Metabacillus sp. KUDC1714: one gene and its partner. The protein of the gene in region 2 interacts with the protein of the main gene of each other region in a pairwise test. Links are inferred from orthologs where the notes say so. Each region holds a gene or a part of one and is shown on either strand. Other genes may lie near its edges.

What was found.
Region 1: the proteins of ftsL (region 2) and HUW50_RS09555 interact in binary tests that used the Bacillus subtilis proteins (3 or more experiments, as listed by UniProt). The link is inferred for Metabacillus sp. KUDC1714 from one-to-one orthologs.

The regions. Positions count from the first base shown.
Region 1 is NZ_CP055263.1:2,023,792-2,035,328, reverse strand. What follows is about bases 2,375-5,191. They hold HUW50_RS09555 (FtsB family cell division protein), read right to left. Parts: upstream 4,059-5,191; coding sequence 3,690-4,058; downstream 2,375-3,689. Other genes in these bases: yabP (sporulation protein YabP), read right to left, coding at 4,702-5,013; yabQ (spore cortex biosynthesis protein YabQ), read right to left, coding at 4,070-4,705; HUW50_RS09560 (S1 domain-containing RNA-binding protein), read right to left, coding at 3,132-3,602. Also shown: spoIIE (stage II sporulation protein E), read right to left, coding at 1-2,308; HUW50_RS09540 (RNA-binding S4 domain-containing protein), read right to left, coding at 5,360-5,623; HUW50_RS09535 (bifunctional methyltransferase/pyrophosphohydrolase YabN), read right to left, coding at 5,636-7,096; HUW50_RS09530 (putative polysaccharide biosynthesis protein), read right to left, coding at 7,115-8,692; spoVT (stage V sporulation protein T), read right to left, coding at 8,873-9,409; mfd (transcription-repair coupling factor), read right to left, coding at 9,686-11,537. UniProt on the Bacillus subtilis protein: Required for vegetative and sporulation septum formation. Required for the activation of genes expressed under the control of the sporulation transcription factors sigma F and sigma E.
Region 2 is NZ_CP055263.1:4,183,391-4,192,368, forward strand. What follows is about bases 1,130-4,047. They hold ftsL (cell division protein FtsL), read left to right. Parts: upstream 1,130-2,363; coding sequence 2,364-2,732; downstream 2,733-4,047. Other genes in these bases: mraZ (division/cell wall cluster transcriptional repressor MraZ), read left to right, coding at 1,130-1,272; rsmH (16S rRNA (cytosine(1402)-N(4))-methyltransferase RsmH), read left to right, coding at 1,347-2,285; HUW50_RS19255 (penicillin-binding protein), read left to right, coding at 2,847-4,047. In the rest of the region: bacillithiol biosynthesis cysteine-adding enzyme BshC, read left to right, coding at 1-716; more of mraZ, read left to right, coding at 841-1,129; more of HUW50_RS19255, read left to right, coding at 4,048-5,036; HUW50_RS19260 (stage V sporulation protein D), read left to right, coding at 5,196-7,139; HUW50_RS19265 (UDP-N-acetylmuramoyl-L-alanyl-D-glutamate--2,6-diaminopimelate ligase), read left to right, coding at 7,467-8,936. UniProt on the Bacillus subtilis protein: Essential cell division protein that may play a structural role. Probably involved in the regulation of the timing of cell division. Also required for sporulation.

The DNA of each region.
Region 1 (11,537 bases), 2.2 Mb from region 2 along the record:
TCTCATTAATTTTCCGCTTCATCCATAAGTCATAATTCTCAACATGTTTCGGTCCCTCAAAAATACCATCACTCATCATGATAAGAAGATCTCCCGCTTTTAGCTTTTCACCCACAACATCCACGTCAAATTCATCAATAATCCCCATTGGTAGATTACTAGCCTGAATTTGAATTATTTTATCTCCCCTTTTTACAAAGCTTGGAGTGGATCCAATTTTCAAAAATTTACTACTTCCATCTTGAAGATCCACAATTGCGAGATCAAGTGTGGAGAAAATTTCATCTGTCGTCCTAAGAGATAAAATCGAATTAATCGTTTTAATCGCAACTTTTTCTTCGATCCCCGATTGTAAAATCTTTTGCAGAAGCTTAATTGTTTCATTACTTTCAAAATGGGCTCTTACACCATTCCCCATCCCGTCACTAATCGCAACAGCGTATTTCCCCACCCCTAAATCAATCATAGAATAGCTGTCACCAGATACTAGGCCACCACCCTTTGCTGCATGTGCTACACCAGTTTCAATTCGAAATTTTTTAGCCGATCCAAATGATACATGACAAAACCCATTAGGATAATTAGCACATTCCTCACTTTTCACAATAACAGACTCCTCTAAAATATCAGACAACATCGGTGCAATAATTTTTTCACATTCTCCATGACCATTACAGAATGGAATACTCATTTCAATATCTACATTACCTTGATCTAGGCTATATATATCTACATTTATAATTTCAATTCCGAAGTTTTGTAATGCATCTAGAATTTGTTCTTCCTGTACAAAGTGATTTTCTCGTTCTCTTTTAATTTCCTTCGAAAGATCCTCCATAACATGAGAGACACCCAATAATTGTTCTGCAACCAATCGTCTACTTTCTTGAACTTCTTTTTTAAGCTTTTGATTCGCTTGAAAATAATTAATTTCCTGCTCTATCGCCTCTTCTACTTTATTTGCCTTTGAACAGTGACGCGCAAATTCTTTTTTTACTTTAAGATTGTTTTGGTAAGTATGTTGTTTTGTTTCATGCATAATTGTCTGCATATAATCATAGGTTTTATCAAAGTTCTCAACCCAGCACTTCTCTTTCTTAAAACAATGCTGACAGGTACTTTCAGTTATACTACTTAAAAATAAATCAGTTTCCCTTTGTTCATCATCCGTTTCTTCTTTATCATAAAAAGTCGCAAAACTCTCAGATAATGCATGAAAAACTTGAGAAAATTGATCAACACGGTGAGCTGTAACATCACGTATTTTCCGAACATATTGCTGTTGTTCCTGGGCATGTTCATTCGTACCAGGTATATGTCTCGCAAGTCTCCCTGTTATTGCTTTCGGTGTAACCAGGAATAATAAAATAGCGATCATCGACTCAAGTAAAGTAGTCATTAAGTCCGCTGAGCCTTGTCCATATAATGAGATCAGTACTGAGCCAATTAGCAGCCCAATAGCCGTTCCTATCTTTTGTCCTTCACGCAAAAGGCCACCTAATAAACCTGAGAAAGCCAGTAGACTCATATGATATAAATTTCCTACATTAGCTAAGCTCAAAATCAGTCCAGTAACGACCCCTACTGTACTCCCTATACTTGAGCCTCCTATGAATGCAAACAAGAGAACAATATATCGAGAAAATATATGCTCCGCCTGGAGATTTTGATAAGAAACCCCAACAAGACCTGTCATTACGGATGCTAGTAAAATCATGATGCAAATAATTTCTTCAACCTTTAGTGATTGCTTGTACTTTCGAGCTGATATGAGTGGAATACTTTGAAGAAAAATTAACGTTAATATAAATGATAAACCAGATTCAACTCCTGCCATCATATAATCATATAATGTCAATGAGGATTTCATCGCAAAGGAATAGACAATCCTTGTTATTGCCACAGTCCCAAAGATAATAAAAGGAAGAATTTTCAATTGATCTTTAAACACATATACCGATAGTCTCTTGATTACAAGAAAGCCTATTATTGACATCACAATTATTAAGGAAACCTCTAAGGAAACTGTAGATCCACCAGCAATTAACGATAGACCTGCTAAAAGTGCTTTATCCTTTTTCATGAGTAAGACTGCTCCGAAGAACGGTAATGCGAATGGCAATACCTCCGATAAAATAATAGCTCGTCCTAATAAAAACCCAATCAAAACATACACAAGTCCTTTATGTAAGAGGAAGACCTGTAGTTTAGAAGAAAATCGATGAAAGAATCGATTGACCACTTGATGGGTTTTTGCCATGCCCAAATCCGAAATCGGCTCCATTAACCTTCTTTCCACTTTTTCCATCGTTCATTCCCCCACTAGTTCATTGTTGCTTGTAATTATATCGAAGGTTTGAACAAGATTTTGTCAAATGAAGGTAGTATATTCCAAAAACAGTTCGACTGTTTTTGAAAAATGCGACAAATATCCAAGAGTTTTGAAGTTTTTTATTATGTCTTTCGTCAAAAAGTTATGAATCAAGTGTTAGCTAGTTAGGATTATGTAAGTTAAAGGGGAAAACAAAAAAAGTTGCTAGCATTAGCAACTTTTTGTATGACCCGTACGGGATTCGAACCCGTGTTACCGCCGTGAAAGGGCGGTGTCTTAACCGCTTGACCAACGGGCCGTTTTAATTATTAGAGATTTGATACGAGATGTCAGAGTTTTTTGTATGACATACATTCATCTAACTTTCAACCTCAAATTTCTATTTCTAGAATGGTAGCGGCGGAGGGAGTCGAACCCACGACCTCACGGGTATGAACCGTACGCTCTAGCCAGCTGAGCTACACCGCCATAACATATCTCATCGTCCTCTTCTGAGGCACAAGATATATAATACAATTGAATTCAAAATTCGTCAATACAAAAATTATTTTTTAGGATTTTCAATAAGAAAAGAGCAAGCGCCTTGATCAGACTAAGGCAGGCATAAGACGCTCAGGAATAGAAGACGTTCTTTGTCTTCAATTTCTGAGTGGCTTATGACCTCGAGGGGCTATTCGCTGGAACTGGATGTCATAAGCTTATCCAAAGTTCAATTTTTTTTAATTTCCTAACCGATAAAAAAGGAAAACATCTAGATGATGTTTTCCTTTTACGCAAAATGTATATGAAAGCAGCAAGCTTAACCTCTTCTAGCTCCACGACCACCGCGTTTAGATTCAGTATTGCGCTTCAATGAAGACAAACGATCTTCACTATCTTTTAAGAAACGACTCATTTTTTGTTCAAAGTTTTCTTTGTTATTACTACGGAAATCATTTCCTCTTTGTCTTGGGCGATCTGAATTCCTTGGACGATCTGTGTTTCTTGGACGTTCTGGACGTTCTGAACGCTCTGGGCGCTCTGGGCGCTCTGGACGATCTATTGCTTTTTTAATAGATAGACCAATTTTACCATCGTTCTCAACATTAATAACCTTTACTGTAACCTCGTCTCCGACTTTTAAGTGATCATTAATATCCTTCACATAATTATCGGCAACTTCACTGATGTGTACGAGTCCTGTTGAACCTCCTGGTAGCTCCACAAACGCTCCAAAATTAGTAATTCCCGTCACTTTACCCTGTAACTTGCTGCCAACTTCAATCGACATAAAAATAATGCTCCTCCTTAAACAGATAAAAAATCATTCGAATCTTTATTATATTATACATAAATAAAAAATCGAGTGTCAACAAGGCTAATCTTTTATATTAAAGATGATCTCATCATCATCCGATAAGAAATAGTCTCTTCTTGCAATCTTAGCAATATACTCATCATCATTAAGCTTAACGATCTCTTCTCTTAATATTTTTTCTTCTTTTTCTAATCCGGTCAGTTGTTTTTCAAGATTTTTTAATTCTTCACGCTTTTCCTCTATCGCACTTGATTGGTTGAAAATGGTGGTTACCATAATAACAGAGGAAATAATCACCAAGAGTCCGATCATTACTAACCTTCTAAACAAGCCTCTTTTACGCCTTTTTGAAAGCTGTAGTTGTCTCTCCTGCTGCTGCATATATTGTGATTGTAATTCCGTAATTTTTCTTGATCTTTCGAGACTCATACATACCCTCCTTACTTCTTCTTTATCCGTAGCCACCACGCTTTTATTTTACTAGCTATATTCTTGATTTTTTTACTGAATCCTGCTAAACGCACAATATTTTTTGTAAGAAAGTTCCTAATTGTAAACGGGACAAGCTTCCATAAAATCCGTACAAGAACTCTAACTGGTGCTAATAAAATTTTAACCAAAGAATATAGAATTTGAAAAGCCCATTTTGTTATTCTCCATAAAAAATTTAATGTACCTAGTATAACTACAATGATTAACTGCACTAGACCTACAATTGGTTTCACGAATAAAATATGACAAACCTTTAGCATAAAGCGATAGATGCTGAGGCTTGTCTGAATTAATCGTTCAAGGACACGTATATAAATTCCTTTAAGGAGACTTTGGTAGGCTGCATATCCACATAAAACAGCTAGGAAGATGTAAATTCTTAGTTCTCCTTCATTCACGAGCAGCAATAGATAGAAAAGGATAAGTCCTTGAACAACCCAAAACATAAAGTCATTGATAAAGATCACCCATCTAGCTCTCAATGGTCGCTTTAAAAAGCGACCATATGTATCAAGAGCTACACCGATCCAGCCTCCCATACCGACCATTGCTAACATTGTGTAAAACTGTGTGGTTAGCGTCATTTAAATAACTTGCTAAAGAGCCCTTTAGCTTTCTCCCCATGCTGTTCATCTAAGTAAATAAGATCAAAAATTCTGCTTCCTTTTATTGAAACAATTCCTTTATCTACATCAAGGTTTTTCATCTGAAGATTTTGACCACGAATAGCTAAAGCTCCCATAACTGTATCTAGTAGAAACTCCTCACTGTCAAAGCTTTCTACTTGTTTTACGCCCGTGATCTCTAACATTTTTCTTCCCCTCATGATCACATCATGCTCTTGAATTGTACCTTTATGGACAGACGAATTGTTATCATAGTATTGATTCATGTTTTACCCCCGCATTCTAATAAAGGATTTTCCTCTACATTTGTATGTAAAAAGAATGCGGTTTAGAACAAGCTATACAGAAAAGCGGAAGTGCCTTGGTCAGTCCCGACAAGCATAAGACAATCCATAATAGAAGGCGTTCTTTGCCTTCAATTATGGATTGTCTTATGACTCGAGGGACTAGGCGCTGGAGCTGGACACTTAGAAAAGCGGAAGTGCCTTGGTCAGTCCCGACAAGCACAAGACGATCAGGAATAAAAGGTGTTCTTTACCTTCAATTCCTGATTAGCTTGTGACCTCGAGGGACTAGGCACTGGAGCTGGACACTTAGAAAAGCGGAGACGCCTTACTCTTGATTTACCCTCTCTTCCTTAACGACTCGGTAAAGCTCGGATGCTTCTTCTTTTCTTGTTGTTTCCTTCAAGTCAATAATTTCAACTGTCATTAGTCTTTGACCAAATCGAATTAAGAGCTCATCACCAATTTTCACATTTGAACTAGCTTTACCTGGTATGCCATTAATTGAAATTCTCCCTTGATCTGCAATTTCTTTTGCTAACGTTCTTCTTTTAATTATTCTTGATACTTTTAAAAATTTGTCTAGTCTCATACTTATCCCTCTTTATCCTAGTTTCTTTGCTTCATTCCAATATTTATCCATTTCTTCTAAGGACATGTTTTTTAACTCTATTTGATTTTCAGTCGCTTTTTTTTCTATGTAACGAAAGCGATCGTAAAACTTATTATTAGTTGAAGATAAAGCTTCTTCCGGTTCGATTTTGTAATGCCTTGCCACATTTACGAACGCAAATAGAATGTCACCAAATTCCTTCATCATTAAGAGCTCGTCTCTATTTAAATTAAGTTCTTCTTCAAATTCACTTATTTCTTCTTTTACCTTTTCCCAAGCACCATGAGTAGTAGGCCAATCAAAACCAACCTTTGCAGCCTTTTTCTGCAAGTGATAGGCTTTAGAAAGTGCTGGGAGAGCTGTTGAAACAGAATCAAGAATTGACTCTTCATCTGTAGTATCCTTTTCTTTGCGCTTAATAGCATCCCAATTCATTAAAACTTCATCACTGTCTTGAACAATCGTTTCCCCAAAAACATGTGGATGTCTACGGACCATTTTATCTGAAATTCCTTTAATCACGTCATTAATTGAGAACATCCCATCATCTTCCCCAATTTGAGCATGAAGAACAACTTGTAAAAGGACATCACCTAATTCTTCAACTATATGGTCAATATCCTCCTTCTCAATTGCCTCAAGTAATTCATAGCACTCCTCAATTAGATACTTTTTTAATGAATGATGTGTTTGCTCTTTATCCCACGGGCATCCATTTGGTCCACGTAACTGAGCAATAATTTGACGTAAGGATGTAAATTGATGGTGTAACATTTCTACATTTTTAACTGGCGGTATGTAAACACTTGTTAAATTATTTACACTTGTTTCACGGTCAAGTTCATAAAGCGCAACCTCTTTAATGATCTGTTGACTACTTCCTGCTGCCGTTACTACCACAACTTTATAATCATCAGAAAGTTGCTCCATTAACGTTAGCTTTACTTCTGATGCTACCATTTGATCATAGACCTGCGTAATGATAACATGCCCGTTTAATTGAAGTTGGTCACTTTTTAATGTTAATGCATCAACAAGTTGAAATCCTTCAATTGGGTCAATTTCTAATACCTGAAATGTCGAGTCCAGAAAGCTCTGCCCTCCTTGTACAACAATTGTATAACCCCGCTCTCTTCCCTCAGTCAGTAGAAGCTGTACAGTTTTCTCTGCTACAAGTGGGTGACCTGGTACGGCATAAACAATGTCAGTTTCGGCAGCCTTAGTTAATAAAACTTCGACAATTTTCCTATACACTTCACCAAAATCATCATTCTCTTCATAAATAAAATCAAAAGCTTCATAGGTTATTTCACTATTTAATTCATCAATAATCGGGTGCTCTTTTGTTCGCAAAAATAAATGTTCACTTTTCGTAATCAATTGATATACACCAAAAGGTAATTGGTTTAAGTCACCTGCACCTAAACCAACAATTGTGATTTGTTTAGCCATTTATGATCCTCATTTCTATCATTTTACAAGTTTTTTTACTATCGGAATGTATTGAAGCTCATCACGTGAAAATACGTTTAGTTTTAATATAGCCCATCCATAAAAACCTCCGCCAACCAGTATCCCACTAAAAGATACAACGCTTGCATATAGACGAGTATCCAAGTCAATAAACAAACCTGTAACCATTATAAACATTATTAATATACTGATCATCAAAATGGTTGCGAGACTTATCTTAAACAAACTCTTACCTTGCTTAAATGTATAGCCCTTTACTATCATAAACAAAATAGTTATTAACGCAATTAAACTATAAGAAAACACCGTCGAAATAGCAGCTCCCACTACACCATACTTTGGTACTAGCCAGATATTCATCAAATATTTAACCCCCACACCCACTAAAACGGACAGAGCTGGTAAAAAGGTATAACCTAGCCCCTGTAGAATAGCAAACATTGTTAAGCATAATGAAGTAAACAATATCGATGCACTTAAGATCATTAATACGAAAGAACCCGAGGCATTTGTAAAAAGCATAACATTCGTTGGTTTCATGATTGCGATTAGCCCTGCTGATGCACCTGCACCAATGACAATACAAATTTTTAAAGAAAGATTTAGCTTATCTTGAATTAATTTAAAATTATTTTGAGCCTTTGCACTTCCAATAAGAGGAACAAGTGACAATGCTAAAGACGTAGCAACAACAGTTCCTAATTGAATAAGAGGTTGTCCACGATCATATACTCCCTTAGTTTCTTTCGCTAAAACCTCTCCCATTCCTTCTCCGATTAAAAGAGAATATAGATTGAGTGCATCAATGAGTTGAATAAAAATAAGCAGTAAGCTACTTAAACCGATTGTTAAACTATACTTTATTAAGGAGGCTAGGATTTTCAATGTGTGAATAGGTGCTGAAATATTCCATCTCATTAGCTCCTGCTGTTCTTTTCTCCAAAAAATTAGCAACATCATGAAGGCCGCGAGACTCCCAACAATTGATCCTACTAACGCTCCAAAACCCGCTTCATAAAGATTATAGCCAGCCCTTATCATTAAATAAGAGCTTATTAAAATACACGATACCCTAATTCCTTGCTCAATAACCTGTGAAACTGCAGTTGGATGCATATTTTGCTCTGACTGAAAGTACCCTCTGAATAACGAGACGAAAGGTACAATAATAAATGAAATTGATGTTACTTTAATGAGCGCCGTTAAGTGTGAATCCCCCATAATAGCAGCTATTTCATCAGAAGATATGTATAAAAAGATAGATAAAATAAGACCAAATACTGTTAAATATAAAAAGGTTATTGTCATAATTTTCGATCGGATTTGCACAGACTTTCCATATCCATAATCTGTCATTACCTTCGAGATCAATACTGGAAATCCTGAGGTTGCTAAGATCACACTCATACCATAAAAGGGGTAAACTTGTTGGTAAATATAAAAGCCGATATCTCCTACTATGTTTTGATATGGAACACGATATGCAGCGCTTAATATTTTTGTAATTAATCCCGCAATCGTTAGGACAACTGCACCCTGCATAGCCAGATTAATACTATTCTTTTGGACGTTCATGTCCATCTCCTCTCAAAAATCCTTTAGCAGTATTATATAAAAGCGGAAGCGCCTTGAACAGACTTATGACCTAAGAGGGTCTAGGCGCTGGAGCTAGACACCAAAACTAAGTAAGAAAAATTATAAATTCAGTTACGTTAAAAAAGGGTAGCGAATTCGCTACCCTTTTTAATTTAAGGATCACTGTTCCATTTGACGGGCTAAAAATCCTGAAGCTGTCTCGACAGCCTTATGTTCAACTTCTCCAATCGACTGTTCTCTGGAAAAGATAATAACAGCGCCAATTGGATCACCGTTTGCGACAATCGGGCCAATTGTATATGATTTGATCTCTTCACTCACTCCATCGATAATCTGAGTTTCGCCACCATCTGTTTGCAAAACAGAACTTCTATCTTCCATTACCTTCTCGACAATCTCACCTATGTTCTTATTTAGGTAATCCTTTTTAGAACCACCAGATACAGCAATAAATGTATCTCTATCACAGATTAAAACTGGATGACCTAAACTATCGTAAAGGGCATCTGCGTATTCCTTAGAAAAGTCGCTTAGTTCGCTAATAGGTGAATATTTTTTTAATATTACCTCACCATCTCGATCCACAAAAATCTCTAGAGGATCCCCTTCACGAATTCGAAGTGTTCTCCGAATTTCCTTTGGAATAACTACGCGACCTAAATCATCAATGCGACGAACAATACCAGTTGCTTTCATCTTATGTTGCCTCACTTTCATCGGATGATAGGAAAAAAGATGATTGTTTTATTTCCTGTTCATTGGCAAATTGAGTTGTAATCAACTCTTACCTTCTGATTAAATGTTTTTATTAAAAAACTTTCTGACAGGAGCTTGCTTTTTATGTAACAATCACCATTTGTTGAAATTAGTATCCTTCACAAGAGATGTAATATACATCATGAAAGTGATTTTTTAACATTTTAAATGAAGCAGCAACTAATAAGCCTTTCCTTAAACTATTCCTACTAAACCTTAATTTAGGGTCATTTCCTCTTTTTTCACTTGTGCTAAGCCATTAAGTAACTCATTAATAATATCTAACCATTTTGGGACAGCCAGTCCTTTTGTAGCAATAGTTAGCTTCAGTCTGCTACCATCCATACCTAGTCCTACGATTCGGTTATATCTATTGCTTAATTCAAAAAGCCTATGACCATCAATTTTATTACTTGCTCCCTCTTCGATCAGTATATTAATTACATCTTTATCTTGCTTAATAAGCTCCACTCTCTCTTGAATAGCAAATACCTTTATTCGTGCTATTTGGAACAAGTAAGAAACCTCAACTGGATATTCTCCGAATCTGTCAATGATTTCTTCTTGTAGCTCTTCTAATTCTTCAAGCGATGTAATAGCTCTAAAACGCTTATACATATCAATTTTTTGACGACCATCTGTAATATACTCTTGTGGTAAATAAGCATCCACCTGCAGGTCAATTTCAACCTCGATTGCTTTTTCTTTTGTTGGATCTGTTTGCCTTTCTTCAATTGCTTCTTTTAGCATTTGTGAATAAAGGTCAAATCCAACTGAATCGATAAACCCGTGCTGTTGGGCTCCTAACAAATTACCCGCACCCCTAATTGATAGATCACGCATCGCAATTTTAAATCCAGAGCCCAATTCTGTAAATTCTTTAATAGCTTGTAGCCTTTTTTCAGCTACTTCTGTTAGAACCTTATCTTTTCTATGTGTGAAATAAGCATAAGCAACACGATTTGAACGCCCAACCCTACCTCTGAGCTGATAAAGCTGTGATAAACCCATCTTATCGGCATCATTTACAATTAATGTATTTACATTTGGAATATCTACACCAGTCTCAATAATTGTCGTACTGACGAGAACATCAAACTCACCTTCAAGGAAATTGAGCATAACAGATTCTAGTTCATTTTCTGTCATTTTACCATGGGCATATGTAACCCTAGCATCAGGTACAAGCATAGAAATTTCTTCTGCCTTTCTTTCAATATCCTCAACCCTGTTATATAAAAAGAAAACTTGACCGCCACGTGCCATTTCTCGTTCAATTGATTCTCTTACAAGAGCACCATTGTATTCAACAACATATGTTTGCACTGGAAAACGATTTTCAGGCGGTGTTTCAATAACAGATAAATCTCGAACCCCTAGCATTGACATATGTAAAGTTCTAGGAATTGGAGTAGCGGTTAATGTTAGTACATCAACATTTGACTTTAACTGCTTTATCTTCTCTTTGTGTGTTACACCAAAACGTTGCTCTTCATCTATTATAAGTAATCCTAAATCTTTATATAAAACATCTTTTGATAATAGTCTGTGCGTACCGATAACCATATCTACTGTTCCATTACTAAGCCCTTTTTTCGTTTCGTTAATTTCTTTCCTAGATCTAAAGCGACTTAGCAGACCTACCTTTATTGGATACTCTTGAAACCGCTCACGAACTGTCTCAAAATGCTGTTGTGCCAGGATTGTTGTTGGAACTAACAAAGCGACCTGCTTTCCATCAGCAATGGCTTTAAACGCTGCTCTTATTGCAACTTCTGTTTTCCCATAACCAACATCACCACATAGAAGTCGGTCCATTGGACGTAGGCGCTCCATGTCCTTCTTAATTTCTTGAATAGAGCGAATCTGGTCCTCTGTTTCTTGATACGGAAAGGCTAACTCAAATTCCTTCTGCATTTCCCCATCAGGTGAAAACGCATACCCTTCACTCGCCTCACGCTCTGCATATAGCTTAATTAAATCATCGGCTATATCTTGTACAGATGATTCTACTTTCTTCTTAACTCTACGCCAGTCACTTCCACCAAGCTTGTAAATCTTTGGTTCT
Region 2 (8,978 bases):
TTGTCGTACCTGGTATTGGTTTAACATTATCAAAAGCAGAATTAAACGATATCATAGAAACATATCCTCAAAAGCTGAGCAATAATGTTGTTACACGACCTATTATGCAGGAATACTTGTTTCCTACACTCGCATTTATTGCAGGGCCAGGAGAGGTTACATACTGGGCAGAATTAAAACGTGTATTTTCATGTGTAGAACTGAAGATGCCACCTGTTTTACCACGAATAATGATCACTTTACTTGAACGTTCTATTGAAAGAAATATGGCAGAAGCTGAATTGACGCTAGATGATGTTTTACATAATGGAGTAGAAAAATCAATCGAGACTTACCTAAAGTCAGTATCACCGGTTGATATGAATCCGCTTGTTGAAGAGGCCAAAAAGCAGGTTTCAGACATCCATGAAAAGCTAATAAAGTCGGCTCTAAAAATTGATAATAGCTTAGAACCGATGTTGAAAAAGAATGGTGCATTTATTCAAGAACAACTAGATTTTTTAAATCGTAGCGTAGAGAAAAGAAAACAACAGCAGCATGAGGTTCAGCTTTCGAAGTTTAAAGCGATTGAATTATCTTTGGTTCCAAATTTAAATCCACAAGAAAGAATGTGGAATGTATATTACTATTTAAATAAATTTGGACCGGATTTTGTTGGAGAATTGCTAAAATTGTCATATTCCTTTAATGATAAACATAAAATTGTCAAAATTTAAATAAAAGTTTTTTGAAAATCCTGTTATTACAGGGTTTTTTTTTTGTGTAAACAAAGGTAAAATAGGAAGTGGAGATAAGTGGGGGAAAGTGGTGAGTTGAGGGGAGAAAGTGGGGGCAACGAACATGTTTATGGGAGAATACCATCACACCATCGATTTAAAAGGCAGAATGATTGTCCCAGCTAAGTTCAGAGATGGACTAGGAGAAACGTTCGTTATCACTAGAGGCCTCGACCAATGCTTATTTGGTTACCCAATGAGTGAATGGAAGCAAATTGAAGAAAAACTTAAAGCTCTCCCGCTAACCAAAAAAGATGCTCGTGCATTCACCCGTTTTTTCTTTTCAGGTGCGACTGAATGTGAATTAGACAAACAAGGTCGTGTCAATCTCGCTACACCATTACTGCAATATGCAAAATTAGAGAAAGAGTGTGTTGTGATCGGCGTTTCAAATCGAATTGAACTATGGAGCAAGTCCAACTGGGAAAGTTATGTTGCTGAACAAGAAGATTCTTTTGAGGAAATTGCTGAAAATATGATTGATTTTGATATATAATCTTCACTTAAGCAAAAATGAGTAGCAGAGTGGACAAGCTAATAGAAAATTGATTTGAAAAGGTGGTACAACTTATGTTTGAACATACAACCGTTCTATTGAAGGAAACAGTCGACGGCTTACAAGTTAAGGAAGATGGTACATATGTTGATTGTACGTTAGGTGGTGCTGGTCACAGTAGCTATCTTCTTTCTAAATTATCGAAAGATGGGCACCTATTTGCATTTGATCAGGATGATATCGCATTAGCAAATGCTAAAGAAAAATTATCATCTTATGAAGGAAAGGTAACATTTATAAAAAGTAACTTCCGATACCTTACAGAAAAACTTGCAGAGCATGGTATTGAAAAGGTTGATGGGATTATTTTTGATTTAGGTGTCTCTTCACCACAATTGGATAATCCAGAAAGAGGATTTAGCTATCATCATGATGCTCCATTGGACATGAGAATGGACCAACAATCAGATGTATCTGCTTATGATGTTGTGAATCACTGGTCTTATGAAGATTTAGTAAGAATCTTTTTTAAATATGGTGAGGAAAAATTCTCAAAACAAATTGCGCGAAAAATTGAAGCACATCGGGAAAAAGAGCCAATTCGTACAACTGGAGAACTAGTAGAGATTATTAAAGAGGGGATACCAGCTCCGGCTCGCAGAAAAGGTGGACATCCTGCAAAACGTATTTTCCAAGCAATTAGGATTGCTGTAAACGATGAATTGAAGGTCTTTGAGGAGGCAATTGCACAATCAATTGAATTACTTAAACCAGAAGGAAGAGTAAGTGTCATTACTTTTCACTCTTTAGAAGATCGTATTTGCAAATCAGCCTTCAAGGAAGCGGCAACTCCACCTGAGCTTCCCCGTAACATGCCGTATTTACCTGAAGGTTACGAGCCTAAAATAAATATTGTTACAAGAAAACCAATCGTTCCATCTGAAATAGAATTAGAAGAAAACAACCGAGCCAGATCAGCTAAGTTAAGGATCGCTGAAAAAATTAAAAACTGAAGCACCATAGTCGAATATGACTTTTGAGCTGGTAAAACCCCAAATATTATTGTAGTAAAATAAAAGGAGGTTGCATGTATGAGTAATTTAGCGATGAAATTAGAACAGCAAAGACAGGAAAAACAACAGCAGCAACATATGCCTGTATCAGAACCAATTATTATTAAACGAAGAGCTTCAATAACAAATGGGGAAAAAATACTGATGATCTTAGTTGTTGGTCTTTTTATTATAGCTGCAGTAAATATTGTTACTAAAAGCTATACAGTATATCAAGCGAATATTGAAATACAGAAAACCGAAGCTAAAATAGAAGAACAAACAAAGCTAAATAGTGACCTCCACGTACAGGTTGAAGAGTTAAGTACATATGATCGAATTTGGGAAAAAGCTAAAGAGTTAGGTTTGAAATTAGATCAAAACAATGTGAAAAGTGTACAAGAATAACACAGATATAAGGGGAAAAAGCTGAGTTACACTAGTTATAAACGTGTAACCAGCTTTTTTTCATCACTCGATTGTTTCTATGTGGTAAAATAAACACACGAGTAGGAGGTCCTTATGAAGCTAACAGAGAAAAACACAAATATGAACAGAGGGGCAGCATTTCTATCTTTACTATTTGCACTGCTCTTTTTCACAATTTTTATCCGCTTTTTTTACATACAAGCAACTGGATCTGTCCATGGTGAAGCCCTTGCGGCAAAAGCAGAGGAATTATATGAAAGTCAACGAACAATTGAAGCTGAACGAGGAAAAATACTAGATAACAAAGGTGAAGTTATAGCTGAGGATAAAGCCTCATATAAGCTTGTCGCAATTCTTGATGATAAAATGACAACTAATCCAAAAAAACCACAGCATGTTGTTGATATACAGGAAACTGCTCAAAAGCTTGCTCCTTTAATTGAAATGAAAGTTAGTAAAGTAGAAGAGATTCTTTCAAAGGATTTAGATCAAGTCGAATTTGGAGCAGCAGGTCGTGATATAAGTCATACAATGAAAGAAGAAATAGCTAAATTAGAGCTTCCTGGTATTTCTTTTATTCGGGATACACAACGTTTTTATCCTAATGGTTTATTTGCCTCTCATTTAATAGGATATGCTCAAAAACAAGAGGACACGGGCGAAACAGTAGGGATGATGGGACTTGAAAAAACCCTTGAGAAATACCTACAAGAAGAAGACGGTTATGTAAAATACGAAAAGGATCATTATAATTGGAAGTTGCCAAATAGTAATGATGAAATCATTGCTCCGACAAATGGTAAAGATGTTTATTTAACAATTGATCAAAAGATTCAAACCTTTTTAGAAGACTCTATGAATCAAGTTGTTGATGAATTCTCACCAGAGAAAATCATAGGTGTTGTTGCAGATCCAAAAACGGGAAAAATCTTGGCTATGGCTCAACGACCGAGCTTTGATCCAAATATAAGGAATATTACATCTTATACTAATGATGTGATATCCTATGCCTTTGAACCTGGTTCAACAATGAAAATTTTTACGCTTGCTGCGGCCATTGAAGAAGGCGTTTATAATGGGAATGCAATGTTCCAGTCAGGATCTTACGATGTAGAAGGACCAGATATTAATGACCATAACAGTGGGCGTGGATGGGGACCGATCACCTATAACGAAGGAGTTCAGCGCTCCTCAAACGTCGCGTTTTCTATTATTGCCGATAAGCTACTAGGAGTCGACCGCTTATATCAATATTTAAATAAGTTTGGTTTCACATCAAAAACTGGAATTGATCTTCCGAATGAAGCTACTAGCAAAATAAACTATAATATGCATCGTGATAAAGTAACAACAGCATTTGGCCAAGCATCAGCAGTTACGCCGATTCAGCAAATTCAGGCTGCTACTGCGATTGCAAATAATGGAAAAATGATGAAACCATATGCAATTGAAAAAATTGTTAACCCAGATGACGATACAGTTGTGAAAGAAACGAAACCTAAAGCTGTAGGTCAGCCTATTTCAGAAAAAACAGCAAAAGAAGTATTAGATATATTAGAAACCGTTGTTAGCTCTGAAAAGGGGACAGGAAAGTCATTTCGCATCGAAGGATATAAAGTTGCTGGAAAAACAGGAACTGCCCAAATTTATTCACCATCAGGTGGGTATTTATCAGGAAATGATAATCATGTGTTTTCATTTTTAGGAATGGCTCCAAAAGATGATCCTGAATTAATCGTTTACGTGGCAGTGCAAAAGCCGAAATTAGAAGGGAAAGCCGGTTCAGTTCCTGTCTCAATGATTTTCAATACTGTCATGAAGAATAGCTTACAGTATTTGCAAATTGATCCAACTGAAGAAATGGAGAGCGCAGATAAAAGCAAAACAGTAGAGGAAGGAATCAAGCTTCCTACACTGGTAGGAATGAAGCCTACTGATGCAGAACACCAGTTAGAGGAATTAGGGCTAGAGCCGATCATTCTTGGTAACGGACAAGAGATTATCGCTCAATACCCCGAGGTAGAAACACCTATCATCGTAAATGAGAAAGTGTTACTGCAAACTTCTGAAAATGTAAAAATGCCTAATATGACTGGTTGGTCTAAGAGAGATGTAATGAAATTGGGTAATCTGATAGATTTATCAGTTAATTCCGAAGGTTCTGGCTATGTTACTAAGCAAAGTATAAAGAAGGATAGTGTATTGAAAAAAGGCGATGTATTATCCGTAACTTTAAAGACAACTATAGTTAAGAAACAAACTGAAGAAAAAGAAGAGGACTAAATGGTGATTTTATGGATTGGCCTACTATAAGGTCAATCCTTTTTTTTTAGAAGTGTTTATTAGACTTTAAGACACCAGAGTTTCCTTTATTTCTATTGTTCTAACTCCTGTCGTACAAGCATATATTTGAACGAGCCTAGACAAGGGGGAGTAGAGGATATGCGTGTTTCGAATGTAACCGTTAGAAAGCGTCTTGCATTAACGTTGCTATTCGGTTTGTTAATTTTTTTAGTGATTGATATACGTCTAGGGTATGTTCAATTTTTTCTTGGATCTTCATTAACTTCTGGTGCAAAAGATCTATGGAGTAGAAATATACCGTTTGAACCTGAGCGTGGGGAAATTTTAGATCGTAACGGTGTTGAACTTGCAACAAATATGAGTGCTCCTACCATATATGTTGTCCCAAGACAAATTGAAAATCCTGCAGATACCGCTAAAAAGCTGGCAGCCGTGTTAAATATGTCGGAGGAGAAGGCATATAAACATGTCACTAAAAAAGAATCGATTGAATGGATTAATCCTGAAGGTAGAAAAATATCTCATGCAAAGGCAAATGAAGTAAGAGAGTTAAATTTAAAAGGGGTTTACATAGCTGAGGATTCCAAGCGCTACTATCCGTTTGGTAGCTATTTATCACATGTTCTTGGCTTTGCTGGGATTGATAACCAAGGTTTATTAGGTTTAGAATCCTATTATGATAAGCAGTTAAAAGGTGAAAAAGGATATGTGAAATTTTTCTCAGATGCAAAAGGCCAAAGGATGCCAGGTGAAGCGGATGACTATACAGCACCAGTTGATGGCAACAATTTAAAGCTTACGATTGATACTCGAGTCCAAACAATTATTGAGCGTGAATTAGATAATGTGCAGGCAACGTATAATCCTGATGGTATTATAGCCATTGCAATGAATCCTAATAATGGCGAGATTTTAGCGATGTCAAGTCGGCCAGATTTTGATCCTGCTAAATTCCAGGAAGTTGATCCAACAGTATACAATCGGAATTTACCTGTTTGGAGTAATTACGAACCTGGTTCTACATTCAAAATTATTACTTTAGCGGCAGCACTTGAAGAAGAAAAGGTGAATCTTGAAAAAGACACGTTTAATGATAGTGGATCTGTTGAGGTTGATGGTGCTAGATTACGGTGTTGGAAAAGAGGGGGACATGGTCACCAAACATTCCTAGAAGTCGTTCAAAATTCCTGTAACCCTGGTTTTGTTGAACTAGGACAAAGACTTGGAGAAGAAACACTCTTTAAGTACATTAAAGACTTTGGCTTTGGGCAAAAAACAGGTATTGACTTACAGGGTGAAGGTAGAGGTATTTTGTTTAATCCGGAAAAAGTTGGACCTGTTGAGCTTGCGACAACCGCATTCGGACAAGGGGTATCTGTTACCCCGATTCAACAGGTGGCGGCTGTATCAGCAGCAGTAAATGGGGGGATATTATATACACCATATATTGCTAAGGAATGGGTAGATCCCGTAACAAATGAAGTGATTAGTAGACAAACACCGGAAGCGAAGAAACGAGTCATTTCTGAGGAAACATCGAAAGAGATTCGTTATGCACTTGAAAGTGTAGTTGCACTTGGGACAGGGAGAAATGCATATGTAGACGGTTATCGAGTTGGTGGGAAAACAGGTACAGCCCAAAAGGTTAAAGATGGAAGATATATGGAGAACAACCATATCGTTTCATTTATTGGATTTGCTCCTGCTGACGATCCACAAATTGTTGTCTATGTAGCAGTTGATAATCCTAAAGGTACGATCCAATTCGGGGGTACTGTTGCTGCTCCAATTGTAGGTAATATTATGCGTGATGCATTACCAGAGCTAGGTGTAAAACCTAGAAAGGAACAAATTGAAAAGGAATATAAATGGCTGGACACAAAATTAGTCGAAATACCGAATATTATAGGGTTGACTAAACAAGAACTATCGGAGCAATTTGTTAATTTGAAGCTTGATGTAGCAGGAGAAGGAGATGTTGTTGTGCAGCAATCCCCAAATGTTGGTGTAAAAGTGAAAGAAGGTTCGACATTACGTGTTTATTTAGGTGAAAGTGAAAAGAAATTTGATGATAAAGAATAAATTGCAAGAAAGCATGACATTCGCTTGATTCTAGATGTCACGCTTTCTTTCTGTTTTTCATTTTCTTAAGCATTAATATTCTAAATAATAAAACTTCTAAATATAGACCTGCTTTTTCAAAAGAAAATGAAACGAAGGATGGCTCTTTTTTTATAAGTAAGATAAAATAAGTACGGAGAACATTCTGTATATGCTTCAATCAACCAAAAAGCTTTGGTAAATAGCTCGTTTTCTTTATAAAGTTGAATGAATGGTAACATAAGTTAATGATTCTTATCTACATTCAATTAAACGTGCATAGACCTTGTAGTGAAAGTAGGAATAATAATGAAATTAAACGAATTGCTTACATATTTACACGAACATGAAATTGTTACGAAAGAAAATCCGATGATCACATCAATTGAGATGGACTCTAGGGAAATTAAGAAGGGTAGCTTATTTATTTGTATTAACGGCTATACAGTTGATGGTCATGATTATGCCAGAAAAGCTCAAGAAAGTGGAGCGGTGGCGATTCTTGCTGAAAGACCATTGGACGATTTACAAATTCCAGTAGTTTTAGTGAAAGATTCAAAAAGAGCAATGGCTGTGTTGGCGGATATTTATTATGGTCAGCCTACACATAATATGCATCTTATTGGTGTTACTGGAACGAATGGAAAAACGACAACAACACATATAATTGAAAAAATACTTAATGAAGCAACTAAAAAAACAGGGTTAATCGGAACCATGTACATAAAAATAGCAGATGAATTAAAAAATGTAAAAAACACGACTCCGGAAAGCTTGACTCTTCAAAAAACGTTCCATGAGATGAGAGAGAAAGAGGTAACACATGCGATAATGGAGGTTTCCTCTCATGCGCTTCATTTAGGAAGAATTCACGGCTGTGATTTCAATGTTGCAGTCTTTACAAATTTAACCCAGGACCATCTAGATTATCATAAAACGATGGAATCTTATAAGTATGCTAAAGGCCTTCTCTTTGCTCAATTAGGTAATCGTTTTGATCATGAAGATGTAAAAATTGCCGTTTTAAATGCCGATGAAGAGGCATCTGAAGAATTTATAAAAATGACTGCTGCAAAAATTTTGACGTATGGAATTGAAACCTCTGCAGATGTGATGGCAAAAGAAATTAAAATGACGTCAAAAGGTACAGAATTTGACTTGTTTACACCAGTAGGTACAAAAAAAGTAACGATCAATATGGTTGGAAAATTTAGTATTTATAATGTTCTAGCAGCAGTTTCGGCTTGTTTAGCATCATCTATTGACTTAGATACAATTATCCAAGCAATTGAAGTAATGGAGGGTGTTAGAGGGCGTTTTGAACTTGTTGATGGAGGGCAAGACTTTACTGTTATCGTTGACTACGCTCATACTCCAGATAGTCTAGAAAATGTTTTACAAACGATAAAGCAATTTGTAGAAGGCAAAATCTTTTGTGTTGTTGGCTGTGGAGGAGATAGAGATAGAACGAAAAGACCGCTTATGGCTAGAATTGCTACTGAATATAGTGATGAGCCAATTTTCACTTCTGATAATCCGAGGAGTGAAGATCCATCCATGATTCTTAAAGATATGGAAGCTGGAGTTAGTGGAGAACATTATCATTTGATTTCTAATCGTGAAAAGGCAATCCACTTCGCAGTTGAACATGCTAAAAAGGGAGATGTAATCTTAATTGCAGGGAAAGGGCATGAAACATACCAAATCATTGGCAACGAAACATTCGATTTTGATGATAAAGAGATTGCGTTAAAGGCAATCAATAATCAAAATAAGTGAAAAATAGCAAAACTGGTGCTCATACCCAAGAAAACTAATCTA